2 regions of the Synechococcus sp. Cu2B8-bc1011 genome follow, and region 1 is predicted to be linked to the other one. Evidence: predicted binding sites of a transcription regulator. Region 1 holds the regulator's gene; the other holds the start of a gene.
The links. Region 1 encodes NtcA, which controls nitrogen genes in cyanobacteria. Its sites were predicted from a motif close to GTANCNNNNGNTAC; they were not measured.
Positions count from the first base shown of each region.

Region 2: the regulator NtcA is predicted to act here: its motif matches at 2,847-2,860, upstream of SIC18_RS02620 (circularly permuted type 2 ATP-grasp protein).

Region 1 covers NZ_CP138915.1:862,683-868,415, forward strand. The annotation lists gene SIC18_RS04365 (alpha-mannosidase) at 1-478, shown strand, start outside; gene psbN (photosystem II reaction center protein PsbN) at 466-606, opposite strand; gene psbH (photosystem II reaction center phosphoprotein PsbH) at 693-899, shown strand; gene SIC18_RS04380 (TatA/E family twin arginine-targeting protein translocase) at 909-1,187, shown strand; gene pth (aminoacyl-tRNA hydrolase) at 1,192-1,815, shown strand; gene SIC18_RS04390 (DUF3146 family protein) at 1,815-2,072, shown strand; gene SIC18_RS04395 (resolvase) at 2,050-2,502, opposite strand; gene SIC18_RS04400 (DUF3084 domain-containing protein) at 2,499-3,629, opposite strand; gene ntcA (global nitrogen regulator NtcA) at 3,681-4,415, opposite strand; gene rph (ribonuclease PH) at 4,507-5,232, opposite strand; gene SIC18_RS04415 (cob(I)yrinic acid a,c-diamide adenosyltransferase) at 5,367-5,733, shown strand, end outside.
Region 2 covers NZ_CP138915.1:494,646-500,378, forward strand. The annotation lists gene SIC18_RS02605 (urease subunit beta) at 1-182, shown strand, start outside; gene ureC (urease subunit alpha) at 186-1,895, shown strand; gene SIC18_RS02615 (type 1 glutamine amidotransferase) at 1,892-2,659, shown strand; gene SIC18_RS02620 (circularly permuted type 2 ATP-grasp protein) at 2,916-4,388, shown strand; gene SIC18_RS02625 (alpha-E domain-containing protein) at 4,382-5,380, shown strand; gene SIC18_RS02630 (transglutaminase family protein) at 5,365-5,733, shown strand, end outside.

The DNA.
Region 1 (5,733 bases):
GATGGCGGTCTTGTTGGATGGTCCTCAAGGTGTTGATGCCAGTCCGAACCATCTGGGAGTCTCCCTGCTCCGAGGCCCAACCTGGCCAGACCCCTCAGCAGATCACGGATGGCACAGGCATCGATTGGCCTTCATGCCAGCGCTGCTTGGTTGGAACCGCAGTGGTGTGGCCCAGGCGGCGATCCGATTCAGGGAGCCGGGTTGGGTAGGGCCTGTTGCATTGGAGCAGCGGTGGCAAGGGCTTCCCTCCTTGCCCGTCGGTCTGGTGCCGATTTCAGTCCGACCCGTGAAGGGTGCTGTGCATAGCGATAAGGCCGTTCAAATTGAAGTACTCAATCCCGGACCAGCGCGTCAGCGTTGGTTGCCTGGGACCGATTGGAGGCTGAGCTGCCCCAAGTCCAACGACCAAAGGACGTTCTGGGAGGTGCACCCTGGCGAGCTCCTCACATTGATTTTGGAGAACGTTCAATCTTCGTGATCATCGAACGGGTCGTCGAGATTTTTTGATGGAGGGCCAAAGGCTGTGTACACCCCAAATCCTGTTAACCCAAGCAGGGCCGCCAGCACGGCAATCGCCACTGACATGGCTGGGGACGAACTTTCCATCACAACTCTCCACAGGATTGACCTCTTTACGGGTCGGAGCCCTTACAGTATCGAGACTTAATTCCACCCGAGACTTCAGCGCTGCCATGGCTCAACGCACCCGTCTGGGAGATCTGCTCCGCCCCCTGAATTCGGAATACGGCAAAGTTGTCCCCGGCTGGGGCACCACACCAGTGATGGGCATTTTTATGGCCCTTTTCCTCGTGTTTTTGTTGATCATTCTTCAGCTGTACAACAAGTCACTGATCCTTGAAGGAATCAATGTCAACTGGAATGCTTTAGGTCTGGGCTGACATCAGCGAATGAATGTTTTCGGCATTGGCCTGCCAGAAATGGCCGTTATCGCGGCGGTCGCACTTCTGGTGTTCGGCCCAAAACGGCTCCCTGAGTTCGGACGCACCCTTGGGAAAACTCTTAAGGGCTTCCAGTCGGCCTCCAAGGAATTTGAACGCGAAATTAATAAGGCGATGGCTGAGCCTGAACCCGTAGGGGATCAGGCCAAGACGCTTGAAACACCCGCTGAGACCGTTGTGTCCCCAATGGTTGTGCCAGAAACAGAGCCAGTTTCCCCTTCCGATTGAGTCGATGAATCGTGGTGATCTCCGCCTAGTGGTGGGATTGGGGAATCCAGGTAATCGCTATGCCAACACCCGACACAACGTTGGCTTTATGGCTTTGGAACGCCTGGTCTCTCGCGAGGGCGGTGGCTTTCGATCCATGCCCAAGCTCCAAGGTCAGCTCGCTGATTTGGGTTCGGGGGACCAGCGATTGCGATTGTTGATGCCCCAAACCTTCATGAACGACAGCGGTCGCTCTATTCGTGCTGCTTTGGATTGGTTTGGCTTCGAGCTGCATCAGATTTTGGTCCTCGTCGACGATATGGATCTTCCGCTGGGTCGTTTGCGTTTGCGAGCCCGTGGGTCTGCTGGTGGCCATAACGGCCTTAAAAGCACCATTCAGCATCTCGGTACACAAGATTTCGCGCGTCTGCGCATTGGAATTGGTGCACCAGGGCAAAACCCCAGTGAGCGCAAGGCACGAACGGTGTCGCATGTGCTTGGAAGTTTCAGTCGTGACGAGGAGCCCCTTCTCGACAAGGTTTTGTTAGAAGTCGTCGATGGTTTGGAGAGGATTCAGCGTCAAGGCCTCGACCTTGCAGGAAATCACCTCAATGGGCTACAGCTGGCTTCTGCAATCACTGAGGTGTGATGGCAGCGCTACCTGTTACAACCGCCCATCTGCGGGTTCAACGCCAGAGTTTTGCGGATCAATGTTTGGAAGGAGACGTCCAGGCAGGAGGCTTCAATTGGCAGTTCAGTTGGTTTTTTGATCGCGGTGAGTTGAGTGTGGAACCTTCCCTGGGGCGAGCACTGATTCAAGATGCGCTCCTTCGCTTCCTTGTGAAATCTGACTATGACCTGGAGCCAGGAGGGGATTACACCTTCACCGTGAGGGCCCGTTTCTGAGGGGACCGGGTCCCGGCCATCGCAAAGGCCGTTCTAAGTAATCCTCAAGAATGACGAGCGCGGCGATGGCGTCGAGATCACCAGACGGGATGCGCAGGCCTGAAGGAAGCAAGCGCTTCCAGCCCCGTGCAGGCCACAACTGCCAGTAACGCTCGCGTGCTCGCAGGGTGGTTCCTGTTTCGTCCACGACGTGGACCTTCAGGCTGGTGGGAAGTTGTTGTTGCCAGATCGTGCTGCTGGTGCCGTCACCGATCACCAGATCAGCAATCTGAGCGTTCTCCCCCTGATCGTCTTCCATCCAGGCGCGCAGCTGATCAAGGACCTCAGAGCTTGGTATCACCATGCCTTGCAGAACCGTGTTCGTTGAGATGTCTGCAAGGAGCAAGCCGCATTTGCTTCGGCCAGGATCCAAGGCGACGACGCGTGTCATGGACTGAGTCGCAACTGGATGGCGATGGGATCGGCGGTCTCGCTGCGCCGCAAAGCAACCGCTTCGAGCGAAGCGAGACCGCCATTGCGGTCGACCAGCTCTTGGCCCAGCACATTGATGGCATTCACATCGAACTGCAGCCCCTTGCTGAGAGATCCGCGTCGTTGCACCTCGGCCAATGTGGAGGCAAGGAGAAGATTCAGTCGGTTGCGAACGGCTTCAGGGTTGCGCTCATTGCTCGCGAGGGTGGTGCGGGCCAGGATCTCCCCCTCTCTGGTCACCGTGACATTGGGAAGCACTTCCGGGAAGGCATACACAACGGTTTCACCCAGAAGCACATTGGCTGCTGAACGAATGTTCACAACCCAGGTGCCAGGTTTGCGAATTGTTTGTTCCAAGCGTTTGATGTCGGGTCGCGGAACCAGCAGGATCTGACGCTCTACCGGTTGGCCAGGGAGCGCTTGTTGATAGGCCTGAAGATTGGCATCTCGTAGCAACTGATCGATCACCGTTTTTGCCTGATCGGGGCGTTCTAGCTTCAAGGTCACGGTTGCAAGCGGCTGCCCACTGCTGATGGCGACATTTCCGCGACGCAGGGCGAGGAGAGTGTCTTCCAGTTGATTGAGTTCTTTCTCGCCACTGCGAATTTGAGAGCGCACGGCTGAGAGCTCCTGTTCGGTGCGTTGAATCTCAATATCTTTCGCATCCACGTCTTGGCTCAATCGCTGTCGCTCTGCCTCCAGGGATCGGGTTTGCTCCTGGAGTGGCTTCAGGGTGCGACGCAGTTCTGCCGCGCGCTGTTGGGCGGTTGTGAGCTCTTTGCCAGCTTGTGTCTGAGCGCGTTTGCTTGTTTTGAGGTCGGCGCGACTGCTCCGCAATTTCGCTTCGAGAGCATTCAGTTCGAACAGGCCCACCCTGAGCTGTCGACTGACCAACAACAAGAGTCCGAGTGAAAGGGCACTAATCAGGCTGCCCGTTAACACCGTAATCACCACGGCCGTGCGTTTGGGACGCAGTCCAAGCAAGCTCAGTCGAGCTTTCCCCACGCGAGATCCAAGACGGTCTCCCAGGGTTGAGAGCACGCCTCCAAGCACAAGAAGAGCGAGAAGTAGGAACCAGCCGGTCACAGAGAACGAAGGGTCAGAGTTCGGATAGAAGCTCCATCTTCACCTGCATGGTCAGCTGAATCGCTTGGCGAGAGCGATTGGATCGAGAACAGTGATCTTTTTGCGATCGATATCGACAAGGCTGGACGCCTTGAGATCACCCAAGAGACGAGTGATCGTGACGCGTGTGGAGCCGATGGCCTCGGCGATGGCTTGATGTGAGAGGCGAATATCGATGGTGATGCCCCGTTGACCAGGCACTCCGAAATCTCGACAGAGCACCAGCAGAAAACTCACCAGCCGGGACGACATGTCCCGATGGGTGAGCGTTTCGATCATCGTTTCGGTCTGGAGAATCCTGCTGGACAGACCTTGCAACAACAGCAATCCCACACTGGTGTCAGCTTCGATGGCCTGCCGCACTGATGTGGCGGGTGCCGTGACCATCTCCACTCTGGTGAAAGCGATCGAGTGATAAAAACGATCAGAGCGATGACCTGTCAATAACGACAGAACGCCAAACAAGCTGTTCTCTCGTAACAAGGCAACGGTGATTTCTTCGCCGGATTCGTACACCCTTGAGAGGCGAACGGCACCGCGACGAATGAGGTACACCTTTTCTGCTGGATCGCCGGGGAAAAAGATGGTTTTCCCCCGTTCCACCATTTCGGAATTGGCTCCATCGAGTCCCCGAATGACGTCTTGAAGAGTGCGGTTGGATGGAACCGCGGGGGTCCCGAAGCTCGAGGCCGCCGGGCGAATTGTTGGTGGTGCGTAGCGGCTGAAGCCGCGGCTGACCTCAGCCATGTTCCCAGCGCGTTTTACGAGATGTTATGGATCAGCCCACCCGGCTCCTGTAGCAAGGAACACGAAATGCTGCCTTGTCCTGAAGCGGAGTTCATCTAGCTGAAAGAGCCGCACGTTGATCATCCATGATTTTTTTGAGCCCAGGCTCGGCGAGGTCCAGGAGGGCATTGAGCTGGTGGCGGCTAAAAGGAGCTCCTTCTGCAGTGCCCTGTAGTTCCAGCAATTGTCCCTCTCCGTTCATCACGACATTGAGATCCACGTCGGCATGGCTGTCTTCGCTGTAGTCGAGATCGAGAAGGGGGCGGTCTTGAATCACGCCAACGGAGACAGCTGCCACCTGAGCTTGGACAGGGTTGGTGTTGAGAACACCTTGTTGCACAAGCCGTTCACAGGCTCGTTGTAGCGCGACCCAAGATCCGCTGATCGCCGCGGTACGGGTGCCGGCATCCGCCTGAATCACATCACAATCAATTCTCAACGTGTTCTCGCCGAGAGCTTCCATGTTGATGGCGGCGCGCAGGCTGCGACCAATCAGGCGCTGAATCTCCTGGGTGCGTCCACTTAATTTGAGCAGCTCTCTGTTTTGACGCTCTGGAGTGGATCCAGGAAGGAGTCGGTATTCGGCACTCAGCCATCCCTGGCCTTGATCTTTGCGCCAGCGAGGGACACCTTCCTGATGGCAAACGCTGCAAAGAACAGCGGTCCGTCCGCTGTGAATGATCACTGAGCTCAGGGCAAATCCCATGGGATCCCAGCTGATCGAGAAGGGGCGAAGATCACCCGGCCGACGTCCGTCATTGCGAGAGGTGTCGGTCATAAGTCCACGGTGCGGAGGTGCTTTGAGCCTGCCAGTTGGCTCGGCACACCATGGATGGTGTCAAAACACTTGTGCATTCAACTTTCACCGCTAGATTCATTCACATCCGGATTTGCCGGACTTCGGCGAATGTGATGACCGTCAGCCTCAGCCCTACCCATCATTCTCGTGAGTCGCGGACTGTTGACCACAGGACTCTCGAGCAAGCAGGGCTAAGGGGATTGCCCTCTGTCGAGGTTCGTCCACCCCTGCATTTGGTGGCTCCAGAAGGGCAGCTTGAGGTGCATACCGCCTCCTTTCGGGGGAGCTTTTCTTGTGTGCTGAGCCAAGCGCTGCGGACTGCAGGCCTGGGTAGCCATGTTTTGATCGCCCAGTTTCTCAAGGGTGGAGTGGGTCAAGGCCCCAAGAGCAGCCTCACCCTGTGCGACAGGCTCAGATGGTTGCGGCCTTCCGTGACGGAATGCCTGTCAGATGCTGCTGTGAGCCGCGATGAGGAGGTCA
Region 2 (5,733 bases), 370 kb from region 1:
AAGCCAATGCTGCCTTGATCTTTGACCGTGACGCTGCACGCGGTCAAAGGCTTGACATCCCAGCCGGTACGGCCATTCGCTTCGAGCCAGGTGACAACCGCGACGTGAGTTTGATCCCGTTTTCTGGAGCACGCCGCGTGGTCGGTTTTAACGGAAACATCAACGGACCCCTCGACGCCTGATTCATGCCCTATCGCATCTCCCGCCAGGCCTACGCCGAAACCTATGGGCCAACCACTGGAGACCGCATTCGTTTAGCGGACACCGAACTCATCCTCGAAGTGGAAAAGGACTTCACCACCTACGGCGATGAGGTGAAATTTGGCGGCGGAAAGGTGATTCGCGATGGGATGGGCCAATCCCAAACCTCCCGGGCTGAAGGAGCCGTTGACACCGTGATCACCAATGCCCTCATCCTTGATTGGTGGGGCATCGTCAAGGCCGATATCGGCCTCAAAGATGGCCGCATCGTCGGCATCGGCAAGGCAGGGAACCCCGACATCCAGAGTGACGTCAGCATCGTGATCGGGCCAGGCACGGAGGCCATTGCCGGTGAAGGACACATCCTCACGGCAGGTGGCATTGACACCCACATTCACTTCATCTGCCCCCAACAGATTGAAACAGCTCTGGCCAGCGGGGTGACCACACTAATGGGCGGTGGCACGGGACCCGCCACCGGAACTAATGCAACCACCTGCACCCCAGGTGCATTTCACATCGGCCGAATGCTGCAGGCAGCAGAAGGACTTCCCGTGAACCTGGGCTTTTTCGGCAAAGGAAACGCCAGCACTCCAGAAGCCTTGGAGGAACAAGTACGAGCGGGAGCCTGTGGCCTGAAGCTTCATGAGGATTGGGGCACCACACCTGCCGCGATCGATGCCTGTCTGTCCGTTGCTGACCAGATGGATGTGCAGGTTTGCATCCACACCGACACGCTCAATGAAGCCGGTTTCGTGGAAGACACCATCGCAGCCATCAAGGGACGCACGATTCATACCTTTCATACCGAAGGTGCCGGAGGCGGGCATGCGCCAGACATTATCAAAATCTGCGGAGAAGCGAACGTGCTGCCAAGCAGCACCAACCCAACCAGGCCCTACACCCGCAACACTCTCGAGGAACACCTCGACATGTTGATGGTGTGCCATCACCTTGATCCAAAAATCCCAGAGGACGTGGCCTTTGCAGAATCACGCATCCGCCGCGAAACCATTGCTGCTGAGGACATCCTTCACGACCTCGGCGCCTTCTCGATCATCGCTAGCGACTCCCAAGCAATGGGACGCGTGGGAGAGGTGATCACACGCACCTTCCAAACAGCCCACAAAATGAAGGTTCAACGCGGCGCCTTACCAGAAGACTCAAGCCGAAACGACAACCACCGCCTCAAGCGCTACATCGCCAAAGTGACGATCAACCCAGCAATCGCCCATGGCATCAGCAGTCAGGTGGGTTCCGTGGAAACAGGCAAACTCGCCGACCTCGTGCTTTGGAAACCAGGATTCTTTGGAATACGACCTCAACTCGTTGTCAAAGGCGGGTCAATCGTCTGGGCCCAAATGGGTGATGCCAATGCCTCAATCCCCACGCCTGGTCCAGTCCACGGCAGACCGATGTTTGCTGCCTTCGGCAAAGCGCTTGCACCCAGTTGCCTCACCTTCATGAGCGATGCGGCCATGAACGACAACATCCAAAGCAAACTTGGACTGGAACGCACCTGTATTGCCGTAGAAAACACGCGTGACGTTGGCAAAAGTGCTCTGAAGCTCAACTCTGCACTACCAAGCATGAGCGTGGATCCACAGACCTATGAGGTGTTCGCCGATGGCGAGCTCCTAACCTGCGAACCAGCGGAGGTTTTGCCTCTAGCCCAACGCTATCTGCTGCTTTGACAACACTTGCTCCCACGTTGCTGGTGGTGCAGCACATCGATCGCGAAGGTCCTGATTTAGTCGCAGAGATAGCGCTGGAGCAGGGAATGAGCATTCAGACCATTCGCCCTGATCAGGGAGAGCCACTCCCCGACCCAATCAGTACTCAAAACACAATCGCTCTCTTGCTCGGAGGGCCCATGAGTGTCGAGGACCGACATCAAGATGCGCTGGCATGGATGCAACGGGAATTGGAATGGCTCACTTTTTGGCATCAACAACAAAAACCAGTTCTAGGAATCTGTCTGGGCGCACAACTCCTGGCGGTCGCTGCCGGTGGCTCCGTGAAACCGTTGCAAGTGGGACTGCCGCCTCAACCGTTGAAAGAGGTTGGCTTCGGAGCCATTCATTGGCAGACGGAACCGAGCCAAGAACCACTGTTAAGGGGATTACAACCCAGTGAAATGGTGCTGCATTGGCATGGTGATCGCATCCAGCTTCCTCCAGCAGCAACCTTGCTGGGCTCATCACTTCATTGCCCAGAACAAGTGTTCCGAATTGCCAAACATGCGGTTGGCTTGCAATGTCACTTTGAACTGAGCAGGTCCAATCTCGAGCGCTGGATTGAAGAAGACCATGACACCATCGTGAGCGCCATGGGTCCGGAAGGACCCGAGCAATTACGACAAGACCATGAGAGATTCGGTGAATCAGTGCAACAACAAGGACGCATCTTTATCAGAAATACCTTGAGACTCCTTTCTGCACGCACAACCAAACCATAAACAGGCCAAATGGGCCAACAATGAAGTGACCCTCACAAGGGGTTCACGCTGAAGCTAATACCACATGCAAATGGCTCAGGCAACTCACACTTAGGCCTAAAAAAGAAGAATTCGAGCCCAATTTATTCATACAATTGATCAGAAGCCAAGGACAAAAATCAGCTCTACCGCAGCAATTCAGAAATCAGTAGCAAACAACACCGGCCAAGGTGGGCTCAAAGCGATTGGATAGGTATGACAAACAACGATTCATGCGATGTTCAAGGAATACCAACCATCGCATGGATATGACGAGTATTTCTGCAAAAAGCAGGCTGCCCCACGTGCTGACTTGGAGCCTCTACTCAACTCGCTAGGCCAAATCGGCATGGCCGAGCTCCAACACAATCATGCCTGCGCCAGCAATCTGTTAAGACGCCTGGGAGCCACGTTCCGAATCAACGGATCAGGAGCACATGCAGACGAACGAATCCTCCCTTTTGATCCGTTACCAAGGCTGATTCTCAAACGAGAGTGGGGGATTTTGGAAGAGGGTTTGCTGCAACGACTGGAAGCAATTGATCATTTTTTGGCCGATATTTATGGACCGCAACACATCCTCAATGACAACGTCATTCCACGGGAAGACGTTGAAAGCTCACAAGGTTGGCGTCCAGAAATGCAAGGTATTTCATTACCACTGGGACGATGGTGTCACATTTCTGGACTGGACTTGATCAGGGATGGAGATGGCAACTGGCGAGTACTGGAGGACAACTTACGATGCCCTTCAGGAGTTGCTTATTTCCTCGAAAATCGTCGTGTCATGAAGCGATTATTTCCGAGTCTTTTTGAAGGGCGACAAATCCAAGCAATCGATGATTATCCTTCCCATTTACTACGAACATTGCAGGATCTAGCCCCATGGAATGACGCTCCACGTGTGGCTCTTCTTACTCCAGGAGTCTTCAACAGTGCTTATTTCGAACACAGCTACCTCGCACAGCAAATGGGAGTCACGCTTGTGGAAGGCAGAGACTTGATCTGCGAAAACGAACATGTATGGATGCGCAGCACAGGAGGATTACAACATGTCGATGTGATCTATCGACGCATTGATGATGATTTTCTGGACCCCAAAGTGTTCCGCCGAGATTCCGTCCTTGGAGTTCCTGGCCTCATGGACGCAATGCGCAAGGGAAACGTAGCGATTGCCAATGCACCAGGCACAGGTGTTGCCGACGACAAGCTTATTTATGCCTACGTGCCCGAGATGATTCGCTACTACCTCGATCAGGAACCAATCATCGACAACGTGCCCACTTACCTCTGTTCAAAGCCAAATGACTTGACCTACGTGCTGGAACACCTCAACTCACTCGTCGTGAAATCAGTCGCTGAAGCTGGTGGCTACGGGATGTTGATCGGCCCCCACTCCTCAACAAGCGAAATCGAGGCCTTTGCCGAGAAGATCAAGGCCCATCCACGCAATTTCATTGCACAGCCCACATTGCAACTCTCGACCGTTCCCTCTCTCAGTGAGGGTGAACTCTATCCATGTCATGTCGACTTACGTCCGTATGTTCTGCGCGGAAAAAGGAACTGGGTCAGTCCAGGTGGACTCACCCGCGTCGCCTTAAGACGTGGATCTTTAGTCGTGAATTCATCCCAAGGTGGCGGTTGCAAAGACACCTGGGTGGTGAGCGATCGTCACGCACCAGTTGAACATCGGGAGGCCATGCCGTGTTGAGCCGGGTCGCGGACTCCCTCTATTGGATCAACCGTTTTGTGGAGCGCGCCGAAAACATCTCTCGCTTTCTTGAAGTAAGCGAAGCAATGTCTTTAGACAATCCCAGCAGCAATGCTGAACCCTGGTTGCCATTAATCGATGCAAGCGGTGATCGCCAGCTTTTCGATCAAAGCTATCCACTTCGATCGCCACAGGATGTAAGGGGTTTTCTGCTCCTTGACCGCAACAACCCAAACAGCATTGTGAGCTGCATCTCGAATGCCCGTGAGAACGCCCGTCAGATCCGCGATGTGATCTCTACAGAGATGTGGGAACACATCAATGAGCTTTTTTGGAGTCTTCAGGATGGAGAAGTCCTTTGGAGAGAACCAGACCTAGAGCAACTGCGCACGATTCGTCGTGGTTGCCAACTTTTTTATGGCATCACTGACGTCACACTCAGCCGCGATCATGCCTGGTTGTTTAGCCGCCTAGGTCGGCTCATCGAAAGGGCTGATAAAACCTCGAGAATTCTTGATGTGAAGTACTTTCTGTTGCTGCCTGACCCGAGCGCAGTAGGTGGCGTGCTGGATGAGCTGCAATGGATTGCTCTTCTCCGTTCCGCTGGTGCTTATCAGATGTATCGGCAGAGCGTCCAACAAGCCATCAGTCCCACTTCGGTGGCCCATTTTCTTCTGCTTGATCCGATTTTTCCCAGATCCGTACGGTTTTGCGTACAGGAGATCAACGACACCCTTGAGTGCATTCAACACAACTCTATTCCAGGATCACCTGACGAGCTCGAATGCCTACGCGGTCAACTTGTAGCCAAGTGGAGTTACGTTCGCATCGAACCACTCATCAACCGCGGATTGCATGAAGCGATTGATCAGCTGCAGAACGATCTCAATCAACTGCATGGGCTGATTCATAACAACTATTTCACCACCCCAGCTCTCACACCTCAGGACCTCTCAACCATTTCGAAAGATCCCTCATGCTCATTGAGCTAACTCACAACCTCACGTATCGATACGACGCACCGATCAGCCTTGGCGATCACCGACTGTGCCTCCAACCAAGAGGTCATGGTCATCAGCGGCTACTCGAGCACAGGCTGATCGTCTCTCCAGAACCAAGCCATCACCACGCGCTCGTAGCAGCAAGTGGAGACGAGATTCGACGGGTTCGCTTTCAAGGCACGACAAGTCATTTATGCATTGAAGCTCACAGCAAAGTGGAAACTCAAATGGCAATGCCCCTTGAAGAATGCTTCAACCCACTCAATCCTCCGCTCCCCTATCCTCGCGGACATCTCAATCGTGACCTGCACGGAGCCCTAGAGGGCTGGCTGCCTAACGGTCAG